One region of the Pseudomonas sp. SH10-3B genome, then DNA from elsewhere that is predicted to be linked to it. Evidence: predicted binding sites of a transcription regulator. Region 1 holds the regulator's gene; each other region holds the start of a gene.
What was found. Region 1 encodes FliA, which starts transcription of late flagellar genes. Its sites were predicted from a motif close to CTAAAGTTTNNNNNNNNNNNGCCGNTAA; they were not measured.
Positions count from the first base shown of each region.

Region 2: J1G35_RS26220 (methyl-accepting chemotaxis protein) is a predicted target of FliA. The motif match lies at 2,865-2,892, and genes of this name have one in related genera.
Region 3: flgM (flagellar biosynthesis anti-sigma factor FlgM) is a predicted target of FliA. The motif match lies at 1,883-1,910, and genes of this name have one in related genera.
Region 4: J1G35_RS07925 (methyl-accepting chemotaxis protein) is a predicted target of FliA. The motif match lies at 4,451-4,478, and genes of this name have one in related genera.

Region 1 is NZ_JAFLXD010000016.1:4,082-10,077, reverse strand. Features, by position in the region: gene flhA (flagellar biosynthesis protein FlhA) at 1-1,389, shown strand, start outside; gene flhF (flagellar biosynthesis protein FlhF) at 1,402-2,718, shown strand; gene fleN (flagellar synthesis regulator FleN) at 2,824-3,657, shown strand; gene fliA (RNA polymerase sigma factor FliA) at 3,654-4,394, shown strand; gene J1G35_RS14185 (chemotaxis response regulator CheY) at 4,565-4,939, shown strand; gene J1G35_RS14180 (protein phosphatase CheZ) at 4,958-5,746, shown strand; gene J1G35_RS14175 (chemotaxis protein CheA) at 5,758-5,996, shown strand, end outside.
Region 2 is NZ_JAFLXD010000050.1:6,549-12,544, forward strand. Features, by position in the region: gene J1G35_RS26205 (MFS transporter) at 1-979, opposite strand, end outside; gene J1G35_RS26210 (FadR/GntR family transcriptional regulator) at 1,404-2,114, shown strand; gene J1G35_RS26215 (tRNA (adenine(22)-N(1))-methyltransferase TrmK) at 2,129-2,824, shown strand; gene J1G35_RS26220 (methyl-accepting chemotaxis protein) at 3,163-5,220, shown strand; gene J1G35_RS26225 (lactonase family protein) at 5,282-5,996, opposite strand, start outside.
Region 3 is NZ_JAFLXD010000037.1:43,889-49,884, reverse strand. Features, by position in the region: gene J1G35_RS23255 (MFS transporter) at 1-97, shown strand, start outside; gene J1G35_RS23250 (flagellar brake protein) at 158-907, opposite strand; gene J1G35_RS23245 (flagellar protein FlgN) at 1,004-1,474, opposite strand; gene flgM (flagellar biosynthesis anti-sigma factor FlgM) at 1,523-1,846, opposite strand; gene flgA (flagellar basal body P-ring formation chaperone FlgA) at 1,987-2,751, opposite strand; gene J1G35_RS23230 (chemotaxis protein CheV) at 2,844-3,776, shown strand; gene cheR (protein-glutamate O-methyltransferase CheR) at 3,821-4,648, shown strand; gene flgB (flagellar basal body rod protein FlgB) at 4,959-5,366, shown strand; gene flgC (flagellar basal body rod protein FlgC) at 5,370-5,813, shown strand; gene flgD (flagellar hook assembly protein FlgD) at 5,830-5,996, shown strand, end outside.
Region 4 is NZ_JAFLXD010000007.1:76,147-82,142, forward strand. Features, by position in the region: gene xylG (D-xylose ABC transporter ATP-binding protein) at 1-206, shown strand, start outside; gene J1G35_RS07915 (sugar ABC transporter permease) at 207-1,343, shown strand; gene J1G35_RS07920 (substrate-binding domain-containing protein) at 1,439-2,359, opposite strand; gene J1G35_RS07925 (methyl-accepting chemotaxis protein) at 2,377-4,362, opposite strand; gene J1G35_RS07930 (glycoside hydrolase family 68 protein) at 4,588-5,838, opposite strand.

The DNA of each region.
Region 1 (5,996 bases):
GGTGACGGTTTAGTGGCGCAATTGCCATCACTGTTGTTATCTACAGCGGCAGCCATCATGGTGACCCGTGCTTCGGGCTCCGAAGACATGGGCAAGCAGATCAGCCGGCAGATGTTTGCCTCGCCCAAGGCCCTGGCCGTGGCAGCGGGCATCATGGCGATCATGGGCATCGTGCCGGGCATGCCCCATGTGTCGTTCCTGAGCATGGCCGCCCTGGCGGGCGGCGCTGCCTACCTGTTCTGGAAAAAGCAAAATGCGGTCAAGGTCCAGGCCCTGCAGGAAGTGGCGCGCCAGCAGGAACTGCTGCCATCCCCGGCGCGCGCCCAGGAAACCAAGGAGTTGGGCTGGGACGACGTGACGCCTATCGACATGATCGGCCTGGAAGTCGGCTACCGCCTGATTCCACTGGTGGACCGCAACCAGGGCGGCCAGTTGCTCGCGCGGATCAAGGGCGTGCGCAAGAAGCTGTCCCAGGACCTGGGCTTCCTGATGCCCACCGTGCACATCCGCGACAACCTTGACCTGGCACCCAGTGCCTACCGCCTGACCCTGATGGGCGTGATCCTGGCCGAAGCCGAGATCTACCCGGACCGCGAGCTGGCAATCAACCCCGGCCAGGTGTTCGGCAGCCTCAACGGCATCACCGCCAAAGATCCGGCTTTTGGCCTGGACGCGGTGTGGATCGAAATCAGCCAGCGCAGCCAGGCGCAGTCCCTGGGCTACACCGTGGTGGACGCCAGTACGGTGGTCGCCACGCACCTCAACCAGATTCTGTACAAGCACTCCCATGAGCTGATCGGTCACGAAGAAGTCCAGCAATTGATGGGGTTGCTGGGCAAGGCTTCGCCAAAACTGGCGGAAGAGCTGGTACCGGGCGTGCTGTCACTGTCGCAACTGCTCAAGGTGCTGCAGGCGTTGCTGGCCGAACAGGTGCCGGTGCGCGACATTCGCAGCATTGCCGAGGCTATCGCCAACAACGCCGCCAAGAGTCAAGATACCGCCGCGCTGGTGGCCGCAGTGCGCGTCGGATTGTCCCGCGCAATCGTGCAAAGCATTGTAGGGCTTGACTCCGAGCTGCCTGTGATCACCTTGGAACCAAGGTTGGAACAAATATTGCTCAATAGTATTCAGAAGGCGGGACAAGGCCAGGAAGAGGGCGTTCTGCTGGAGCCAAGCATGGCTGAAAAACTGCAGCGTTCGTTGATCGACGCCGCACAGCGCCAGGAAATGCAGGGCCAACCGGTGATTCTGCTGGTGGCAGGCCCGGTTCGGGCGATGTTGTCGCGGTTTGGACGTCTGGCAGTACCGAATTTGCACGTTTTGGCTTATCAGGAAATTCCTGACAACAAGCAAGTGACTATCGTCGCGACAGTAGGGCCCAACGGCTGAGGGTAGTGGGTTATGCAAGTTAAGCGTTTTTTCGCCGCCGATATGCGTCAGGCCATGAAACTGGTCCGCGATGAGCTGGGCGCCGACGCCGCGATTATCGGTAACCGTCGTATTGCCGGCGGTGTCGAGCTGACGGCTGCCCTGGATTACACCCCCTCGGCGTTGGCGCCGCGTGTGCCGAACATGGAGCTTGAAGACGAGCTGCGCAAGACTGCGTCGCGCATCGTCTCGGCCCAGGCTGAACTGAGCATGCGTGGCGACAGCGATGCCACCACCAATCGCCAGTTGTTCGCCGGCCTGCCGCTGACCGCCGCCGAGCCGCTGGTCGAACCAACCTTTATCGAACCGCCGCGTCCTGCTGCGCCAGCCCCGGCCGCCGCAGTCGACCAGCGCGTCTTCGACTCGATGCGCTTTGAACTCAACGGCCTGCGCGAACTGCTGGAAGTGCAACTCGGGTCGCTGGCCTGGACCCAGCTGCAAGGCAGCAAACCGCAACAGGCCAACCTGTGGCGCCGCCTGCAACGCATCGGCTTGTCCGGCCCGTTGTCCCGCGACCTGCTGGCGCTGACCACCGAAATCGAAGAGCCTCGCCAGGCCTGGCGCATGTTGCTGGCCCACCTGGCGCGGATGATCGCCACCCCGGAAATCGAACCCCTGGAAGAGGGCGGCGTGATTGCCATGGTCGGCCCTGCCGGCATGGGCAAGACCACCACCCTGGCCAAGCTGGCGGCGCGTTACGTGCTCAAGTACGGCGCGAATAACATCGCGCTGGTGAGCATGGACAGCTACCGCATCGGCGCCCAGGAACAGCTCAAGACCCTGGGCCGTATCCTCAATGTGCCGGTCACCCACGTCGACCCGGGCCAGTCCCTGGCCAACGCGCTCGATCCGTTGCTGCGCAAGCGTGTGGTGCTGATTGACACCGCCGGCCTGCAAGCCAGCGATCCGGCGTTGCGCATGCAGCTGGAAAGCCTGGCCGGGCGCGGCATCAAGTCAAAAAATTACCTGGTGCTTGCAACCACCAGCCAGAAACAGGTTCTTACCGCTGCGTACCATAGCTACAAGCGTTGCGGTCTGGCCGGTTGCATCCTGACCAAACTGGATGAAACCGCCAGCCTGGGCGAAGTGTTGAGCCTGGCTATCAGCCATGAACTACCGGTTGCTTACCTGACCGACGGGCCGCGGATCCCGGATGATTTGCATCTGCCGCGCCGTCATCAGTTGGTCAGCCGCGCCGTGAGCGTGCAAATGCAAGAAGAGCCTAGCGAGGAAGCGATGGCCGATATGTTCGCCGACCTTTACCACAACCCGGCAAAGCGGGTGGGTTGAGGCGCGATGAACACCGTGAAATGTACCTACATCGATGGTCTGCAAGCGATTCACGCGGCCAAGCCATGTAGCCTGCGTCTAAGCAAGACAAGGTAAAGAAATAAAATGGGCAGCATGCATCCCGTACAGGTGATCGCGGTGACCGGCGGCAAAGGTGGCGTCGGAAAAACTAACGTGTCAGTGAATTTGTCCCTGGCCCTGGCAGAGCTTGGCCGTCGCGTCATGCTGCTGGATGCTGACCTGGGGCTGGCGAACGTCGACGTTCTGCTGGGGCTGACGCCCAAACACACCCTTGCCGATGTGATCGAGGGGCGCTGTGAGCTGCGCGATGTGCTGCTCCAGGGCCCTGGCGGGATCCGCATCGTGCCGGCCGCCTCCGGCACCCAGAGCATGGTGCACCTGAGTCCGGCTCAGCATGCCGGCCTGATCCAGGCATTCAGTGATATCGGCGACAACCTCGACGTGCTGGTGATCGACACCGCCGCCGGGATCGGCGAGTCCGTGGTCAGCTTCGTGCGCGCGGCGCAGGAAGTCTTGCTGGTGGTCTGCGATGAACCCACCTCGATCACCGACGCCTACGCCCTGATCAAACTGCTTAACCGCGACTACGGCATGAACCGCTTCCGCGTCCTGGCCAACATGGCCCAGAGCCCGCAGGAAGGTCGCAACCTGTTCGCCAAGTTGACCAAGGTCACGGATCGCTTTCTCGATGTGGCCTTACAATACGTCGGCGCAGTTCCCTACGACGAGTGTGTGCGCAAGGCTGTGCAAAAGCAGCGTGCAGTCTACGAAGCGTTCCCTCGCTCCAAATGCGCATTGGCGTTCAAGGCTATTGCCCAGAAGGTCGATACCTGGCCGTTGCCTGCCAACCCTCGGGGGCATCTGGAGTTTTTCGTCGAGCGATTGGTGCATCAGACGAGTGCAGGACCGGTGCTATGACAGCGAACGGCTATAACGCGTACAAGAAGTCTGCCCGTGACAGTCAAGGCGAGTTGATCGAGCGCTATGCGCCGCTGGTCAAGCGGATCGCCTATCACCTGCTGGCACGCCTGCCCGCCAGTGTCCAGGTCGAAGACCTGATCCAGGCGGGCATGATCGGCCTGCTCGAAGTGTCGACCAAGTACGACGCAAGCAAGGGTGCAAGTTTCGAGACCTATGCGGGTATCCGTATCCGTGGCGCGATGCTGGACGAAGTGCGCAAGGGTGACTGGGCGCCACGCTCGGTGCACCGCAATACGCGCATGGTCAGTGACGCAATTCGGGCAATTGAAGCAAAAACCGGTCGCGACGCTAAAGATCACGAAGTTGCGGCCGAACTCCAATTGAGTCTCGACGATTATTACGGGATTTTGAACGATACCTTGGGCAGCCGCCTGTTCAGTTTCGACGACCTGTTGCAGGACGGCGAGCACGAAGGGCTGCACGAGGACGGCGCGAGCGCGCATATGGAGCCGTCGCGTGACCTGGAAGACGAACGTTTCCAGGGGGCGTTGGCGGACGCCATTGCCAACCTGCCGGAGCGCGAGCGGTTGGTGTTGGCGCTGTACTACGACGAAGAGCTGAACCTCAAGGAAATCGGTGAGGTCCTGGGGGTCAGCGAATCGCGTGTCAGCCAGTTGCACAGCCAGTGCGCGGCCCGCTTGCGGGGGCGTTTGGGAGAGTGGCGAGCGCGCTGACAGGCAGTGTGGGGAGCATTGCAAAGCGATACCGCGAAGGTGATTGGCCTTCGCGGGTTCGACCCGTGGTGCCCCCGGCAGTCCTTGTTGTGTAATGCCTGTTGATTGAAATGGCGCGTCCAGGTGCTGGGCGCGTTTAAGACTGCTTGGAGGTCGAATTGGACAAGAACATGAAAATCCTCATCGTTGATGACTTCTCAACGATGCGGCGGATCATAAAAAACCTGTTGCGTGACCTGGGGTTCACAAACACGGTCGAGGCGGATGATGGCCTGACGGCGATTCCGATCCTCAACAGCGGGAGCATCGACTTTCTGGTAACGGACTGGAACATGCCGGGCATGACCGGTATCGACTTGTTGCGCCACGTGCGTGCCGACGAAAAACTGCGCAGCCTTCCCGTGTTGATGGTGACCGCCGAGGCCAAGCGTGAACAGATCATCGAAGCCGCCCAAGCCGGGGTCAACGGTTACGTGGTCAAGCCATTCACTGCACAGGCCTTGAAAGAGAAGATCGAAAAGATCTTCGAACGCATCCACGGCTAATGCCATCGCGGGGGAGCTATGGAGCATAAAGAAACGTCACTGGGCGACTTTGAGTCGACCCTGAAAAAGCATGCTCACCAGTTGGTCGACAGCCTTGAAAAAGGCCATTTCGGCGACGCGGTGCAGTTGATCCATGAGCTCAACCAGACCCGTGACCGCGGCCTGTACCAGGAAGTGGGCAAGCTCACACGCGAGCTGCACAGTGCGATCGTCAATTTCCAGATTGATCCGCACATGCCCCAGGCCGAAGAGATTTCGCAGATCACCGATGCCACCGAACGCCTGTCCTATGTGGTCAGGCTGACCGAGGCGGCGGCCAACCGCACCATGGACCTGGTGGAAAACGCCACGCCCCTGGTTAACGGCATGGCCACTGAGGCCCACGCCCTGAGCAACGACTGGGGCCGCTTCATGCGCCGTGAAGTCGGTGCAGAAGAGTTTCGTGAGCTGGCCCGTCGAGTCGAAGGGTTCCTGTCACGCAGCGAGCAGGAAAACCGCACGGTTGCCAGCAACCTCAATGACATTCTGCTCGCCCAGGATTACCAGGACCTGACTGGTCAGGTGATCAAGCGTGTGACCCAGTTGGTCACCGAAGTGGAAAGCAACCTGCTCAAATTGGTGCTCATGGCCGGCCAGGTCGACCGTTTTGCCGGCATCGAACATGACCGCGAAGCGATCCTCTCTGAAAAAGATCCACAAAAACATCTCGCCAAGGGTGAAGGTCCGCAGATTCATGCCGATAAACGTGAAGACGTTGTGTCAGGTCAGGATGACGTAGATGACCTGTTATCCAGTTTAGGCTTCTAAGGAGCACCCACATGAGCTTCGGCGCCGATGAAGAGATCCTTCAGGATTTCCTTGTAGAGGCCGGCGAAATTTTAGAGCAACTGTCCGAACAACTGGTCGAGCTGGAAAGCCGCCCGGATGATGCGAACCTGCTCAATGCAATTTTTCGCGGTTTTCATACTGTAAAAGGGGGCGCCGGCTTCCTCCAGCTCCATGAGCTGGTGGAGTGCTGCCACATCGCCGAGAACGTGTTCGACATCCTGCGCAAGGG
Region 2 (5,996 bases), on a different contig from region 1:
GCGCTGCCGCCACCCACGCCTGTTGGAACTTGAATTTGCCCGACAGCGTCGCGAAGGCGTACATGGCGATGATCGAGATCAGCCACGGGATCGAGTTGAAGAAGCCGACCTGCACATCGCTGAGGTCACCCATCTTCTTGATGATGCTCGGCAGCCAGAACGTCGCCGCGTAGATCGTCAGTTGGATGCAAAAGTACAGGGCGCAAAACAGCAGGATCTGACGGTCCTTTAGCAGCTTGCCGAGGGTGGGTTTGATGCCGCCCACGGCTTCACGATCGCGCTGTTCCTGGTCGATGGCGTTGACCAATGCGTCCTGTTCTTCGCGGGTCATCCATTTGGCGTCGTGGGGCTTGGAGTCGAGCCAGAACCACACGAAGAAACCGATCACCACCGAGGCCAGGCCTTCGATGGCGAACATCCATTGCCAGCCGTGAAAGCCAAACCCTTCGATCTGCAGCAGTGCGCCTGACAGCGGGCCGGAAATCAACGAGGCCACCGCCGAGCCACTGAGGAAAATCGCGATGGCTTTACCGCGCTCAACCCCCGGCAGCCAGCGCGTGAAGTAGTAGATCACCCCAGGGAAGAAACCGGCTTCGGCCACGCCCAGCAGAAAGCGCAGGATGTAGAAGTGGGTTTCGTTCTGGATGAACGCCATCAACGTGGCGACGATGCCCCAGGTGAACATGATGCGGGTCAGCCAGATACGCGCGCCGACCTTTTGCAGCAGCATGTTGGAGGGCACTTCAAAGAGGGCGTAGCCGATGAAGAACAGCCCGGCACCGAAGCCATAGGCGGCAGCGCCGATGCCCAGGTCATGTTCCATGTGCGTACGCACAAAGCCGATATTGACCCGGTCGATGTAGTTGAGGATGAACATGATCACGAACAGTGGGAGCACATGGCCCTTCACTTTTCTCACGGCTTGCGCGAGGACCGAATCACTGTCTGGTGCGGCAGATGCATGGCTTGAATTGTTCACAATTCAAAACTCCCCCTGATTATTTTTATGCGGGTTTGCGTGTCTTGTTGATAGACATCATACAAGTGCTTTTCTGGGGTTCGCAATCTGACGATGAAGTTTTTGTGTTTATAAAGGCCAGGTTTTAGTGCTTTTTTGGTTATTTTACGGGGCTAGGTTGTGTTTTAAACAAGGTTGAGAAGGCTTTTGGAACGGGTGGGGTGGGTGTCGATAAATGTTGGTTGTCATACAAGCTGGGCATTTTTTACTCGTCCCCCAACCTGTAGGAGCGAGCTTGCTCGCGAAAAACGTCAACGATAATGCAGACCTCCTGGATAAACGCAGCGCCCTCAGGTTTTTCGCGAGCAAGCTCGCTCCTACAGTGGGGTTACGCCGTGGGGCGGGATGTTAAGCTCGCTCCTGCCCAGCCCCGTGGATTCGTAATATGCCCATTGAAAACGGCCCTCCCGTCCGTAGACGTTCTACCAACCTGGCCCAAGGCGTACTCGACGCCCTGACCCAGCGCATCCTGCTCGGCCAGTTGAAACCGGGTGAAAAACTGCCGTCCGAATCCACCATCGTGCGTGAGCATGGGGTGAGCCGTACCGTGGTGCGCGAGGCGCTCTCCAAGTTGCAAGCCTCGGGGCTGGTGGAGACGCGTCACGGCATCGGCACCTTTGTGTTGGAGCAACAGGCCCAGCAAGGCTTGCGCCTGCATGTGGACACCGTCGCCAGCGTGCGCAACATGCTGGAACTGCGCCTGGGCCTGGAGGTGCAGGCCGTGGCGCTGGCCGCCGTGCGCAGGACCGATGCGCAGCTTGCCCACATGCGCGCAGCCCTGGACGACTACCAGGCCTCGCTGGCCAACAACGACAGCTGCGTGGAAGAGGACAAACGTTTCCACCAACTCATCGCCGAAGCCACCGGCAATACCTTCTTCACCGAGATCATGCTGCACCTGGGCAATGCGATGATTCCGCGTACCCAAGTGAAAGGCGCCGAACGTGGCGGGGCGGACTTTGCCAAGCTCGGGCAATTGGCGAACCTGGAGCATGAGGCGATCTTCAACGCGATCAAGCGCCAGGACCCGGACGCGGCGCGGGCGGCGATGGTGTTGCATCTGACCAACAGCCGGGATCGATTTTCCGGCGAATAAAAAGGGAACGCAGGTTGAACGAACACACCTTGTCCATGCGCCTGGAACGCGTGGCAGCGCATGTGCCGATGGGCGCACGGTTGGCCGATATCGGCTCGGACCACGCTTACCTGCCGGTAGCCTTGATGCGCCGTGGCGTGATCGCGGCGGCTGTGGCGGGTGAGGTGGCGACCACGCCGTTCCGGGCGGCTGAACGCACCGTGGTTGATAACGGTCTGGAGCAGCACATCACGGTGCGCCTGGCCGATGGGTTGGCGGCGATACAGCCGGCAGACGCGATCACCGCGATCAGCGTCTGCGGCATGGGTGGCGAGACGATCCGCGACATCCTCGACAGCGGCAAGGCCTGCCTCAACGGTTGCGAACGCCTGATCCTGCAACCGAACGGCGGCGAGCAACCGTTGCGCCTATGGTTGATGAACAACGGCTACCGCATCGTCAGTGAAGAGTTGCTGCGGGAAAACCGTTTCTACTACGAAATCATCGTTGCCGAACGTGCCACGCCGGTGAGCTACAGCGCCGAACAGCTGTACTTCGGCCCCTTGCAGATGCAGGCCCGTAGCCCCGTGTTCCTCGCCAAGTGGCAGCGCATGCTGCGCCAGAAACACAAGACCCTGGCCAGTCTTGAGCAGGCCCGGCAGACGGTCCCGGAGGAGAAGCTGCAGGACATTGCACGTCAGGCCCGATGGATTGCCGCGTTACTGGCCTGATGGAGTTTCATCCAATGTGATATCTCACGCGTCCTGCCCTTCAAGTTCTCCCCGTGTGCGGCCGATACGATGCCTGTGATTGAGGGCGTTTTGGAACGCACCTCGGGCAGTCGTCTCCGGCGGTGACAGCGCCTGTGTCGATACTGAGTGCTTTTGCCCCATTTTCGAGCATGCGATGGGGGTCGTTCGTGCGCCGCGCGCCCTGTTTCGGGGCTTGGCGTCAGCGGCCCGTATCTTGCTAGATCCTTTCCAATCAATGACATGGCATTTTGCTTTCATTCATTTCAAGGCTTCGCCCTGCGGTGCGCGGGGTGGGTTGTTTTTGGGAGTGGTCGGACATGCACAGCCTTTTATCACCCGGTATCCGCCTGCTCGGACGTTTTGGCTTCGCGCGTAAATTCCAGATTCTGTTTTTCCTGTTCATGCTGCCCCTGGCCGGAAGCCTGTGGATGATCGGCCAGGACTATCGCGACAAATTAAGCGTGATTTCCACCGAGCAGTCCGGCCTTCGCCAACTGTTGGCCCTGGACGCGCTGGACGGCCAGTTGACCGCCCAACGTAACCTGGCGGCGCGCTGGAAGGCGGCGGACATCCTGCACGCCCCAACGCCAGCGGCGAAGGCGGCGATGGATAAGGTCGATGCCAATTTCCCGGTGATCCTGCAAAGCCTGCAAGCTCTCGGTGATGCTTTGAAAACCCAGAACGCCGGCGCTGACGTCATGGCTCGCTTCGAGGCGTTGCAGGCCACGGTCAAGGGCATGGACTCGGCGTCCCTGCGCACCGTGGGGTGGTGGCCGGATGGCTACGACCGCTTCACCGCCGCGCTGACGGCGATGCAGGCCCTGCGCGAACAAATCACCCTCGACGCCGGCCTGATCCTCGACCCCTGGTTGGAAACCTACATGCTCATGCAGATGGGCACCCAGCAAACGCCCGACCTGATCGAGCGCATCGGTCGCATGGCCAGTGTCGGGCAGTCCTCGATTTCTTCGGGGCAGTTCACCTTGCAGAGCCGTTTGCAGATGCGCGACCTGCGCAGCCGCATCGGCGATGCGCGGGATCAACTGGTCAAGGCTGCGGCTTCGCTCAAGGCCAAGCAGTACGCCGGGATGGAACCGTGGACAGCGCAATACGACACCAGCCTGCAGTTGTTGGATAACGAACTCAAAGTGCTCGACGACGGCGTGTTCGGCGGCAGCATCAAGCTGGATACAGCCGGTTTCGAGCGCAGTATCGACGCCATGCTCACCTCGCTTGGCGCGTTGCGTGTTCAGTCGCTGACGTCGATGGATGCGCGCCTGGACTACTACCACGAACACGCGAACACGCAATTCATACCGATGGCGGCGACGTTCAGCCTGTTGGCGTTGGCGGCGCTGTACCTGTTCATGTGCCTGCAAGCGTCCATCCGGCGCAGCGCCAGTGGCATTACCACGCTGGCCGAGTCCCTGCGCGACGGCAACCTGTGCGTGGCGGTGACGGTGGAAGGGCGCGACGAACTCGCGGCCATCAGTACCGCGCTGAACGTCGCCGTGGTGCAATTGCGCACCAGCCTACTCGGCGTCAACCACGAGACCCAGCAGCTCGGCTCGGCGGTGCTCACCCTTAATTCGCAATCGGGCAGCACCCTCAGCGAAGTCGAGGACCAGCAGCACCAGATCAGCCAGATCGCCGCCGCCGCCACCCAATTGGCGGCCACGTCCATGGGCGTCGCGCGCAGCTGCGAACAAGCCTCGGGCAGCGCCCAGCAAACCCGGCGCATCGCCGAAGACAGCAGCCGTGACAGCCAGCGCACCACCGCCAGCATCCAGCAGCTCAACCAGCGCCTGACCGACACGTCGGACGCTTTGCAGCAGGTCAGCCAGCAAGGCCAGCAGATTCAATCGGTGGTCGACACCATTCGCGGCATCGCCGAGCAGACCAACCTGCTGGCGCTCAACGCAGCCATCGAAGCCGCCCGCGCAGGCGAGCAGGGCCGGGGCTTTGCGGTGGTCGCCGATGAAGTGCGCAGCCTGTCGCAACGCACCCAGGCGTCGACAGCGCAGATCGCCGGCACCGTCGACAGCCTGCGCGCCACGGTGAGCCAGGCGGTGACGCTGATGGGCGCCGCGTGCGAGCAGGCGTTGACCGATGCCGAGTCCGTCACCGGCTTGGGCACCCGCCTGGGCGAGATTGCCGGCGCGGTGCAGAACGTCACCGACACCCTGGCGCAAATCGCCACGGCGGTGGAAGAGCAGGCGGCGACGGCGGATGAAGTCAGCGGCAATATCCAACAAGTCGACCAGGCCGCCGGGCGCCTGCTGGACGGCGCACGCGCGGTAAACCGTGCGGCGGACACCTTGAGCAAGGGCAGCCAGGCGCTGAGTGATAACACCGCACGGTTTCGCCTGAGCTGAGGTCTGTAGACCCTGAAGATCCAACCCTGTGGGAGGGGCAAGCCCCTCCCACATGTTCAGGTCAGTTGGTCGAGGTATGCAGCACCTCGATCCACAGCGCACCCTTGCCCGACGCCGCTTCCCCGACACGCTTCAACGCACCGGTGGCACTGACCGCATAGGTGCCGACCTTGTCGCTTTTCTCGCCGGTCACCAGCAGCCAACGCCCGTTGGGAGAGAACGCGATATTGCGCGGCTGCTTCTCTTCGACCGGGTAGTTGTCGACAAAGCGCAGGCCGCCGGTGGCGGTATCCACCGCAAACGCCGACACCGAACTGCTGGTGCGCTCGCTCATCAACAGCAGCTTGCCGTCCGGCGACAGGCGTAGGTCGGCTGCCCAAATGCGCGGCGTCGAGTCGTCTTTGAGGTCATTGTTGCGTGCGTCACGCACTTCGCCGTGGGCCAGTTTCAACCGCTCAGGAATGCCATTGGCCATGCCGATCTGGGTCAGCGCGCCGGTGCTGGCATCGATGGCAAACGCGGTGACGGTGCCGCTCATTTCACCTACCACATACAGGTACTTGCCGTTGGCCGAGAACGCCAGGTGCCGAGGCCCGGTATTGGCCGGCACACTCACGAAGCCGCTGCCGATCGGGGTGAGTGCGCCGGTGGCGGCGTCGAAGCGGTATTGCAGCACATGGTCCGTGCCCAGGTTGCCGGCGTAGGCAAAGCGATTGCTGGGGTCGGTGCGCAGCGAGTGGGCATGCAGGCCGGTCTTGTAGGTGCGGATGGGTTCG
Region 3 (5,996 bases), on a different contig from region 1:
TCCTGTGCCGCCCGTGGATGAGCCAGCCTTCGAAGGGCCACCCGAGCCCTTGGGGCCGGACGAGCATCCTCATGAATTGAGCAGGGCGCGCCCCTGAATGCAAAAACGGGCAGATCCCCAAAGGATCTGCCCGTTTTTTTATCGCGATCTTTAAGGATTAAAAATCGTCGTCCTTGTCGAAGCGTCGCGCTTCACGCTGCAACTGGTACACAAAACGCTCGACCTGGCGCTGTACCAGGCCACTCATGTTGTGAAAGCGCACACCGGCGAAGGTGGTGTTGATCTTGTCTTCGAAGTGCAGGTAACGCAGCTCGACCGAGGTGGTCATGCTGCCAAACGGCAGTGCGGCGATAAATCGGTCGTAGACCTGGCCCAGTTGCAGGCGCTCGGAAATATCACCTTCAAAGCGCAATTTGCAGCCGGTGGCGGAAATATCCAGCAATTTGCCGTTGACCGGCGCCTTGAGTTTTTCGCCACCGAGTTCGATGTTCACCAGTTGCGCCAGCTTCAGTGCGGCGCGGAAGGCGTTGCGGCGCTGATGGTAGACCACCTCGTCCGGCAGGCTGCCGGTGTAGATACGGTGGCCGTCTTTTTCGCTGATGCTCAGGGTGCCTTTGCTTTCCCAGGCGACGCGTACGCCATCATGAAAACCTTCGATGCGAAAGGGTTCGCCGCTTTCGAGGTGGCGCTCGCCATCGCGGGGGATCATTTCGTCCAGCGCCAGCGTGTTGCCTTCGCGGTTGACGTCGACCAGATAACTCTGGAAGCGTTGGCTGCGTTCGTGGAAGGTGATGATCAGCGGATCATGGCTGTCTTGCAGCATCCGCAAGGTGCCGGCGATTTCCAGAGGCGTGGTGAGGACCTTGGGGGGCTGCGGGGCATCTTCCGCATTAAGGGCGTTGAACACGGTTCTTCCATCTCCAGACAAAATACGACTACACGCAAGAACCGGCATTTTGCCAGCATGTGGCGCGCCTTGGATAGGGCACGCGGTAAACCGGTGTCAGGCTTGGCTGCGGGTACTTGGCTTGACCAGGCGCGAGGTGGAGCCCTGGGCGTTATAAAGTGCCGGTGGCTCTCCGCCGTGGAGTATACGCAACTGGTTGGCGGTCGTAGCTTGCTGAAGCTGGATCGACTGACCGTTAAGCAGGTTGGCTTCCTGGCACTGGGCGAGCAATTGATTGAGTTCTTTACTCTGGGCCAGCAATTGATCGCCGACCGAGGAGTGGCTGGCCAACTGCGCCAGGCCGTCGTGGTCTGACGGCAGGCCAAGGCTGATGAGGATCTGGCTGCGTTTTTTGCCGTGCTGTTCCAGCAGGACAATCAACGACTGTTTGCGCGCCAGAATTTCTTCCAGCAGCGGCATATCCCGGCCATAGAGAGCCAGGGATTCTTCTTTAAGCAGCTCGAGCAGCTGTTGCGTCGGCGCTAGATCATCAATGATCAGTTGAAGCAAATGTTCGTCGTGATGCATGGCTGGCCTTGGGTTTTAAGCGTCCAAAAGCCCTGCGCAGGCCTTTGCCTAGCGCTCGGCTTCGAAGTTAAGCAGCTTGCTGGCTACACGGTTGCTGTCGACTTTATAGCTGCCATCGGCGATCGCCTGCTTCAATTCGGCCACGCGGGCTTTATTGACTACCGGTTGATCGCGCAGCGAGTCAGTGACCTTCTGCAACTGTTGAGCCTCATTGCTCAGGTGTACGGATTCCCCGCTTTGGCTGGCACTGGCCTGCTCTGCCTTGACGGGCAGCGCCGGCGCCTTGGCTTCTACGCTGTCCTTGGTGCTGGTGGTGCGCGTAGTGCCTGACGTAGTCGGGGTGTTATTTAAACGGCTGAAATCGATGACCATGATAAAAAACCTCTGGGTATTTGGACGCTTGCCATGTTTTCGGCCATACCCGGACAAACTTTAGGCGCAAATGACAATAAATCTCCGCACGGGACATCTCGTGCACAGTGTAGGAAAACCCAGCGTCCTGTACCAGTGATCTATAAAGCTACCTCGACTTGCCCGGGGGCCGTCACCCGCGCTTTGATCACGCGGTTGGAGTTGAGGTTCTTGACCCGAATCTGTTCGCTCATGCCGCCGTTGGACAGCGCTTCGCCCGGCATTTTCACCTGCAACCCGCCGCTGCTGGCGGAAATCACCACCTGATCACCCTTGCGAATGACCTCCGCCTGCTCCAGGTGTACCAGTGTAATCACCTGGTCGGTGACCACTGGTCGGGTCAGCTTTTGCCCGATGGCCTGGTCGAGGGAGGTCAGGTAGCCCTGGTTGATCATGCTGATGTCGCGTTCGCGCAGTGCCACATCCTCAAAGCCGATAATCCCGGTGCGTTTCAGCGGGCGGGTAACCACCACCACATCACGGAACAATTTGACCTGGGCCGGCACGAACACGGTCCAGGGCGAGGCGCCTTCGCAGCGTACCTTGACGGTCACACGCCCGATGGGTTGGGCCGGACTTTCCAGGGAGGCTGTCAATTCCTTGTCGCACATTGGCATGCGCAGGCGCGGGTCTAATTGGCTGACTTGGATTTCATAACGTCCCGGCGTCTGGGTGGTCGCCAGATAATCTTCTACAGTGAACTCAAGAAAGCCTTGAGTGACGCCGATAAGTAGATCAGGCAAGGTGACGTTATCTGCACGGGCCGTGGTGCCCAGGCTGAAAGCAAGCAGCGCCAACGTTACGCAGAGTGTTCTGCGATACGGTGTGAGGCCAAGGCGTCGGGAAACTGTCGTTTTAATATCCATAGCCATCAAATTAGCAAAGCTCGTGCCGTTTAGTGTTGGGTGCGCGCCGCCCTTGTAGGTATAGCCAAAGGTTTTAGCGTAGGAGTCATGGCATGGCAGGAGTAATGGATTCAGTAAACCAGCGCACACAGCTGGTAGGGCAGAATCGCCTGGAGTTGTTGCTTTTTCGCCTGGATGGCAAACAGCTGTATGGCATCAACGTGTTCAAGGTGCGGGAAGTGCTGCAATGCCCCAAGCTGACGATCATGCCCAAGTCCAGCCCGGTCGTGTGCGGCGTGGCGAATATTCGTGGCGCGACTATCCCGATCCTTGACCTGGCCCTGGCCACCGGTTCGGCTGGCCTGCAGGACCGCGAGAACCCGTTCGTGATCATCACCGAGTACAACACCAAGACCCAGGGTTTCCTGGTGCGCTCGGTGGAGCGCATCGTCAACATGAACTGGGAAGAGATCCATCCGCCGCCCAAGGGCACCGGCCGCGATCACTACCTCACGGCGGTGACGCGGGTCGATAACCAGTTGGTGGAAATCATCGACGTGGAGAAGATCCTCGCCGAAGTCGCACCCACCTCGGAATCGATTTCCGTGGGTGTGGTCGATGCCGAAACGGCGCACAAAGCCGTGTCGCTGCGCGTGCTCACGGTGGATGACTCCTCGGTGGCGCGCAAGCAGGTGACCCGCTGCCTGCAAACCGTCGGTGTCGAGGTGGTGGCGCTCAATGATGGTCGCCAGGCCCTGGATTACCTGCGCAAGCTGGTGGATGAAGGCAAGAAGCCGGAAGAAGAATTCTTGATGATGATCTCTGACATCGAGATGCCGGAAATGGACGGTTACACCCTCACGGCTGAGATACGCAGCGATCCACGCATGCAAAAACTGCATATCATCCTGCATACTTCGTTGTCGGGCGTATTCAATCAGGCGATGGTCAAGAAGGTCGGTGCCGATGACTTCCTGGCCAAATTCCGCCCTGATGACCTGGCATCCCGGGTAGTCGACCGGATCAAGGCAGCAGATCACAGCTAGGGGGCTTTCCCCCTGGCGGTCATACGATTTTAGAGGCGGTATCAGTGTCTACGGGTAATTTGGATTTTGAACAGTTCCGGGTCTTCCTGGAAAAAGCCTGTGGCATATTGCTCGGTGAGAACAAGCAATACCTGGTATCCAGCCGTCTTAACAAACTGATGGAGCAGCAGGGCATCAAGTCCCTGGGCGAGTTGGTTCAACGGATCCAGGGGCAGCCACGCAGTGGCCTCAAGGAAATGGTGGTCGATGCCATGACCACCAACGAAACCCTGTGGTTTCGCGATACTTACCCCTTTGAAGTGCTCAAGAGCAAAGTGCTGCCGGAGGCCATCAAGGCCAGCCCGGGTCAGCGCCTGCGTATCTGGTCGGCCGCCTGCTCCTCGGGGCAGGAACCGTACTCGATTTCCATGGCCATCGATGAGTTCGAGCGGACCAACATGGGCCAGTTGAAGGCCGGTGCGCAGATTGTCGCCACTGACCTGTCCGGCACCATGCTCACCAACTGCAAGACCGGCGAGTACGACAGCCTGGCCCTGGGTCGTGGCCTGTCCCAGGAACGCCTGCAGCGTTACTTCGACCCGAAAGGGGCAGGGCGTTGGGCGGTCAAGGCGCCGATCAAGAGTCGCGTGGAGTTTCGTTCGTTCAACCTGCTCGACAGCTACGCCAGCCTGGGCAAGTTCGACATGGTGTTCTGCCGCAACGTGCTGATCTACTTCTCGGCCGAGGTGAAGAAGGACATCCTGTTGCGCATCCACGGCACCCTCAAGCGTGGCGGTTACCTGTTCCTCGGTGCATCCGAGGCACTCAATGGCCTGCCGGATCATTTCCAGATGGTGCAGTGCAGCCCGGGAATCATCTACCAGGCCAAGTAATAAAGCGTACGCGGTCAAAAAAGTGGGAGGGGGCTTACCCCGATAGCGGTGGTTCAGTTGATGTATCTATCACTGATTCACCGCCATCGGGAGTAAGCCCCCTCCCACTTTTTTTCTGCGGCAAAGGTGTAGAAAGCGGCAACTGCCCATTGCCGCTTTACTGGCGCCACGCGGAAACCCGTTGCCGCTTTTCTGGCATTGTCGCCGGCAAGCTTCTCGCAACCCCTTGATTTACGGGGTTATCAGATATTGGCATGCGCCTTGCTATAACCCTGTTAACGAACAGCAGGTCAGCCTAAAGGTTTCCGCCATGAGCATCAGCTTCGATAAAGCGCTCGGTATCCACGAACAAGCCCTGGGCTTCCGCGCCCAGCGTGCCGAAGTCCTGGCCAACAACATTGCCAACGCCGACACCCCGAACTACAAGGCTCGGGACTTGGACTTCTCCGCCGTGCTCGCCGCACAGCAGGACAAGACCAAGAACGGCACCTTCGCCTTGAACATGACCAACAGCCGTCATATCGAAGCGCAAGGCCTGAGCAGTGGTGACGAGTCGCTGCTGTATCGCACGCCGATGCAGCCGTCGATCGACCAGAACACCGTCGACGCCCAGCTGGAGCAATCGGCCTACGCCGAGAACTCGGTGAACTTCCAGGCCAGCTTCACCCTGCTCAACAGTAAATTCAAAGGGCTGATGTCAGCCCTGCGTGGAGAGTAAGCCATGTCCCTGTCCAGTGTTTTCAATATTGCCGGCAGTGGCATGAGCGCGCAGACCACGCGCTTGAACACCGTCGCCAGTAACATCGCCAACGCCGAGACCGTGTCTTCGAGCATTGACCAGACCTACCGCGCCCGTCACCCGGTGTTCGCCACCATGTTCCAGGCCGGCCAGAACGGCGGCAGCGATTCGCTGTTCCAGGAGCAGGGCGAAGCGGGCAAAGGTGTGCAGGTGCTCGGCGTCGTCGAAGACCAGAGCAACCTCGAAGCCCGTTACGAGCCGAACCATCCAGCCGCGAACGAAAAGGGTTATGTCTACTACCCGAACGTCAACGTGGTTGAGGAAATGGCCGACATGATTTCCGCCAGCCGCTCGTTCCAGACCAACGCGGAAATGATGAACACCGCCAAAACCATGATGCAGAAGGTCCTGACCCTGGGTCAGTGATAAGGGGCACCGAATAATGGCCATTGTTGATACGTCAACCAACACTGCGGTCCAGGACCTGTTCAACAGCAAGGTCAGCACTGCAACGAACAATGTGGCAAGTACTGCCTCCGCCGCCACTGGCAATCAGTCGCTGGGCAAAGATGCATTCCTGCAACTGCTGGTGACTCAGCTGAAAAACCA
Region 4 (5,996 bases), on a different contig from region 1:
ACAAACTGATGGGCGCGCTGGCGGCAGAAGGCGTGTCGATCATCATGGTTTCGTCGGAGCTGGCCGAAGTGCTCGGCGTGTCCAACCGCGTGCTGGTGATCGGCGACGGCCAGTTGCGTGGCGACTTCATCAACGAGGGGCTCACCCAGGAACAGGTGCTCGCCGCCGCGCTCAGCCAAAATAATAACAATCGGAAAACCGCGTAGATGAATCAGGTCAAACAGCTGTTCACTCGCTACAAAATGCTCGCCCTGGTGATCGCCGTGGCGTTTATCTGGCTGTTTTTCAGCTGGCAGACCGAGGGCGGCTTCCTCACCCCGCGCAACCTGTCCAACCTGCTGCGGCAGATGTCGATCACCGGCATCCTGGCGTGCGGCATGGTGCTGGTGATCATCAGCGGCGAGATCGATTTGTCGGTGGGTTCGTTGCTGGGATTATTGGGCGGGCTCGCAGCGATCCTGGATGTGGTCTATCACATCCCGCTGCTGGCCAACCTCAGCCTGGTGGCGTTGTGCGGCTTGATGATCGGTTTGGCCAACGGCTACATGACGGCTTACCTGCGCATTCCGTCGTTTATCGTTGGCCTCGGCGGCATGCTCGCGTTTCGCGGAATTCTGCTGGGGATCACCGGCGGCACCACCATCGCGCCGGTGTCGCCGTCGCTGGTGTATGTAGGCCAGGGGTATTTGCCGCATTCGGTGGGGATTGGCCTTGGGGTCTTGCTGTTTGTCCTGACCCTGTTTTTGACCTGGAAACAACGGCGCAACCGCGCGCTGCATGGCTTGGCGCCGCACGCCCTGATGCGCGATGTGCTGCGCGTGGGGGTGATTGGTGCGGTGCTCGCCGGGTTTGTCACCACCCTCAACAGCTACGACGGCATCCCCGTACCGGTGCTGCTGTTGCTGGTGCTGCTCGGCGTGTTCAGCTACGTCACCAGCCAGACCGTGTTCGGCCGCCGCGTGTACGCGGTGGGCAGCAATATGGAAGCCACGCGCCTGTCTGGCATCAACGTGCAGGCGGTGAAACTGTGGATCTTCGGCATCATGGGCGTGATGTGCGCCCTCGCCGGCCTGGTCAACACCGCGCGCTTGGCTGCCGGCTCACCGTCAGCGGGCAACATGGGCGAGTTGGATGCCATCGCTGCGTGCTTTATTGGTGGTACGTCGATGCGCGGCGGCTCGGGCACGGTGTATGGCGCATTGCTGGGGGCGCTGGTGATTACCAGCCTGGATAACGGCATGTCGATGCTGGATGTGGACAGTTACTGGCAGATGATTGTGAAGGGCAGCATCCTGGTATTGGCGGTGTGGGTGGATGTGAGTACGCGCACGGGGCGGCGCTGACGCCCGTTCTCACTAACACCCCATAACCCTGTGGGAGGGGGCTTGCCCCCTCCCACATTTGACTGCATTCCAAGGTTGGAGCGAGGTGGTCAGTCCTATTCAAACGCCTGGCGATTCTCAGGCGTGATCAACTTGAACGGCACCCAGACCACCGTCGACTCCAGCACCTCGCCGCGTACCAGACGTAGCGCGGTGTCCACTGCGCCGCCGGCCTGGCCGGCGGCATCCTGGAACACGCTGACCGCCATCTTGCCCTCAGCCATCAATTTCAAGCCGTCCGGGGTGCCGTCGATGCCGCCAACCCAGTAGTCCTTGGCCTGCTTGCCGGCCTTTTCCAGCCCCATGATCGCGCCGATCGCCATTTCATCGTTATTGGCCGCGATGATCGAAAAATCGACGCCCTGTTTGACCCAGTCAATGACAATCGTGGCGGCCTGGCTACGCTCCCAATTACCGACTTTTTTCTGTACGACTTTCATATCGGGGTATTTGGCGACGACTTTCTCCACGTCCTCGGTGCGCATCAAGGAGGACGCGTTGGCGGGGTCGCCCACCAGAATCACCACGTTGCCCTTGTAACCGGCGCGGCGCGCCAGCTCTTCCATCTGCAAAGTACCCGACTCCAGCTCGTTGGAGCCGACAAACGCGGTCTGCGCCGGCCACTTTGGCGGGTTCGGATTGCGGTTGACGAAGACCAGCGGGATTTTGGCGTCCGAGGCCAGTTGCATCATCTGCGCCGCACTTTTGCCGTCGACCATTGCGACGATGATCGCATCCACCTTGGAATTGACCAGGTTGCGGAATTGGCGCATCTGCAAATCGACGCTGTCCTGCCCGTTCTCCATAAAGATGTCGGCGTTCATGACGGTGGCCTGTTGCTGCACCCCATTGCGCAGCAGGGTCTGGAAGTTATCGTCGTACTTTGCCATGCCCACACCCAGCAAGGGCGTGGCGGCCTGGGCTGGGCCCAGAATGAACAGCGTCGCCCCCAAGGCGAGGATTAACCATGCTTTCATGTTCTGACTCCCGCGGCTCAAACGCTGAAATGATGGAGCAGCTCGCGCTGCACCTTGGCCATGTCCGACAGCTCGTGGCTGCTGATGGCGGACTGCTCGGCGCCATGTGCCGTCTGCTGGGCCGAATCGTTGATCTGGATAACCATCCGACTGGTTTCCTGCACCGTGGCGCTCTGCTCCTCGGTGGCGGCGGCGATCTGGATATTCATGTCGCGGATACTGTCGACCGAGTCGCTCATCGACAGCAGCAAGTCACCCGCGCCCGAGGCCAGGGACACGCACTGGGTGGACTGCGCCTGGCTTTCGTTCATCACGTGCACCACCGAGTGAATCTTTTCCTGCATGAGCCCGATCATGTCCTGGATTTCGCTGGTCGAGGTCTGGGTACGGCTGGCCAGGGAGCGCACTTCATCGGCCACCACCGCAAAACCGCGCCCCTGCTCGCCGGCACGAGCCGCTTCGATCGCCGCATTCAGGGCAAGCAGGTTGGTCTGTTCGGCAATGGTGCGAATGGCGACAACAATGCCCTCGATATTCTGCCCGTACTTCTGCAACTCATCGGTCACCTGCGTGGCCTTGTTCACCTGGTCGGCCTGCTGGCGGATGTTGACGATGGTCTCGGCCACGCGCGCCTGCACCTTGTGCGTGAGTTCGCTGGTGTCGTCCACGGCCTGGCGGGTGTCCTGCGCACGCCGAGCCACCTCTTCGACCGTGCTTTCCATCTGCGTCATGGCCGAGGCTGCCGATTGCAACCGGTCCTTCTGCTCATCCACCACACGGGTAGTCTGCTCGCTGTTCAAGGCGTTGCTGCCCGCCGTCACGGCCAGCGCATCGGCAGAGCTGATCAATTCACGGAAGGTTTTCTGCAGGGCCTTGGTCAGTTCGTTCAGGTAGCCGCCCAACTCACCGAACTCATCTTTACGGCTGACATCGAAACTGACCCGCATGTCCCCCGCCGTGAGCGTCTTGAGGACTTCGCGAAACGCCGCCAGCGGACGTCGCAGGCTGAAGGCGACCCACGTACCAATCAATACCGCCGCCAGCACCGCCAGCACACACGCGATCAACAGCAAGCTGCGGCTGGTGCCGATGGTGGCATTGGCCGACTGACTGGCCTGGTTGGCGACCTCCAGGGACTGGCTGCCGAACTCGCCAATCTTGTCCAAGGTGGCATTCAGCGCCGCGTCAACCGCACTGCGTTGCTGCTGCACCTGCGCGGCCAGTTTTGCCTCCACCTGATAAGCCTGGAACAGGCCGTCAGGGGCGGTCAGGTCAGTCAGCAGGCGATTGACCATGACGCCGGCAATCCGCCCGACCCGGGGGTCAATCGCCGCCAGGGCCTGGGCCCGGGTGCTGATCACTTCGTCCTGCAGATTGAGCACACGCTGTAATTTATCGATGGCGGGCGTGACGGTATGAGCCGCGAAGCCATCGTAGGATTTGTTGACTTCCAACAGCAGCTTTTCCGCTGCGGCCACCTGTTGCGGCTCGCCGACACTGCGCGCATGCGCGATGTAATCGCGCAAATAGCTGGTCAGCTGCATCGCCTGCGCACTGCTGTAGCCTTGCAGTTTGCGCGTCAGCGCCAACTGCTGCACATGTTGCGAGTGGGACGCCATCAACGCCTGCGCCTGTTCCGCGTAGGCCGCTACCTGTTGGCGCTGCTGCGCCAGGTTCGCCCGCAGCGCCTCATGCTCGCCCGTATAGGCAACGGTGCTGTCGAGCAATTGATTGAACTGGGCGATGCTCTCGGTGAACGGTCGCTTGCCGTCCTCGATCTGCTTGGGGTCGGTGCTGATCTGAATGGCCAGCAACGCTTGGTTGGCGCGCAGGATGTGCACGTAGAGCTCACTGGCGGCCCGGCTCAAGGGTGCCGACTCGCCGGTGATAATGTTCAAGCGACTGCTGATGGACTGCGTGTTCTGATAACTGATCCCCGCCATGACTAGCAGTAACAGCACCAACACCGCAAACCCGCCGATCACACGCTGCAATATGGTCATGGCCACCCCATTTGATTTTTATTCGTTGACCTGAGCGACGACCAGGCGTGCACCTACGCGTTCGGGATCACTCGTGGTGCTAGTGCCTGTATCGGCCAGGTGGGCGGGGACTTGAGCGTTGAAGACAGGCTGAAATGCGGTCAAAAAAAAGTGGGAGGGGGCGTGCCTCCTCCCACATTTGGATCGGTTTACACCTGATGAATCAGGCTGGGTTTTGCACTGGGTTTACTGGCTCAACACCACATCCCGCATCGCCGGAATGTAGCCGTAGTCATAAGCCTCCTGCACAAACGAACGAGCGCCCTTCAACACGATCCTGACCGTCGGCGCCTCGGTGCCGCCGATGCGGTAGTCATCGCCGGTGGTGGGCACGCTGTCGATAAACGACGTCACCAGGCCGTTGGGCATCACGCAGTGAGAGTACGTCTGGAACGGCTGCGAAGGCGGGTTGCCCAGTACCAGCCCCGACGCATTCATCAGCGTATAGGGGCCGAACAGGTGATCGCTGACAAACCCATAGACGCCATCCGGCCCCGTCACGCCATCGGCATAGGTGAACTTGTGGCTGATGGTGAACAGGTAGTACTTGTTGTCCTGGAACACATAGTGCGGCCGTTCGGTCTGGTCATTCACCCCGACGGCAGTCACCAGCGGCGGCAAAATCTCCCACTCGTCACCGTTGAGGTCTTTGGCCACCGCGATGCCGATACAGCCCACCTGATAACGCGCACCGCCGACATCTTCATGACCTGGCGGCACCAGGCCTATTTCATTCGGGCCCACTTCGTGAGTCCCGCGCTCGCCGGCCACATTGCCTTCGAACACCATGTACAACTTGCCATCGACGGGATCGATAAAGGGGCTGGGATCGCGAAAGTTCCAGGTCGCATTCTGGGCTTCGGTTTGATAATAGGTGCCGTCGGCGTCGAACAACGACTTGACCTGATCAAAGCCCTGGAGGGTGACACCGGTGTCTGACGTGACAACCTGGCCCCTGACTTTGGCAATCGTGGCACCCGGCGTGACGCAGGTGTAGTACAGGTCGATGTCACCGTTGTTATTCAACAGGATCGGCGTGCCCGCCCATTCACGGGTGGTCGGCGAAACCCCTTCGGCCATGACACGGCCGCCGAAGATCCAGTCCTTGCCGGTACGCGAATACCAGTAGCAGATCCGCGCATGACCATGGCGGTCTTCCCAATCGCGCTTGATGTCGTAACGGCCATCGGCATTGATGAATTGTGGATCATGGGGGCGACGGTCGGCGGTCAGGGTGAAGATCACTGACCAGCCATTCACCGATACCACCGTGCCATCCAGTTCACGCAATGGCATGGTGTCCCAAATAAAGACCGTGTCACTCATGACAGGAAAGTCAGGACTCACTAACGGCTGTGTCGTCGTCGGGTCATTCTCATTAACTTTCAGCGCATCGGCCCGTGTCCAGCGAGTGGGTGTGTGATTCGCATGTTTCATGATGATGTCCTTTTGCTAACGCTTAAGTGACAAGCGAAGATTAAATAGCACCTGGCAGCCAGCAACTTAATACTGACTGAAAGAGCAAGAGATAGTTGGCTCTGCAAGTGCGCACCAAGGTTTAACATGGGCACTTGCTTATCGCAACATGAAGAATT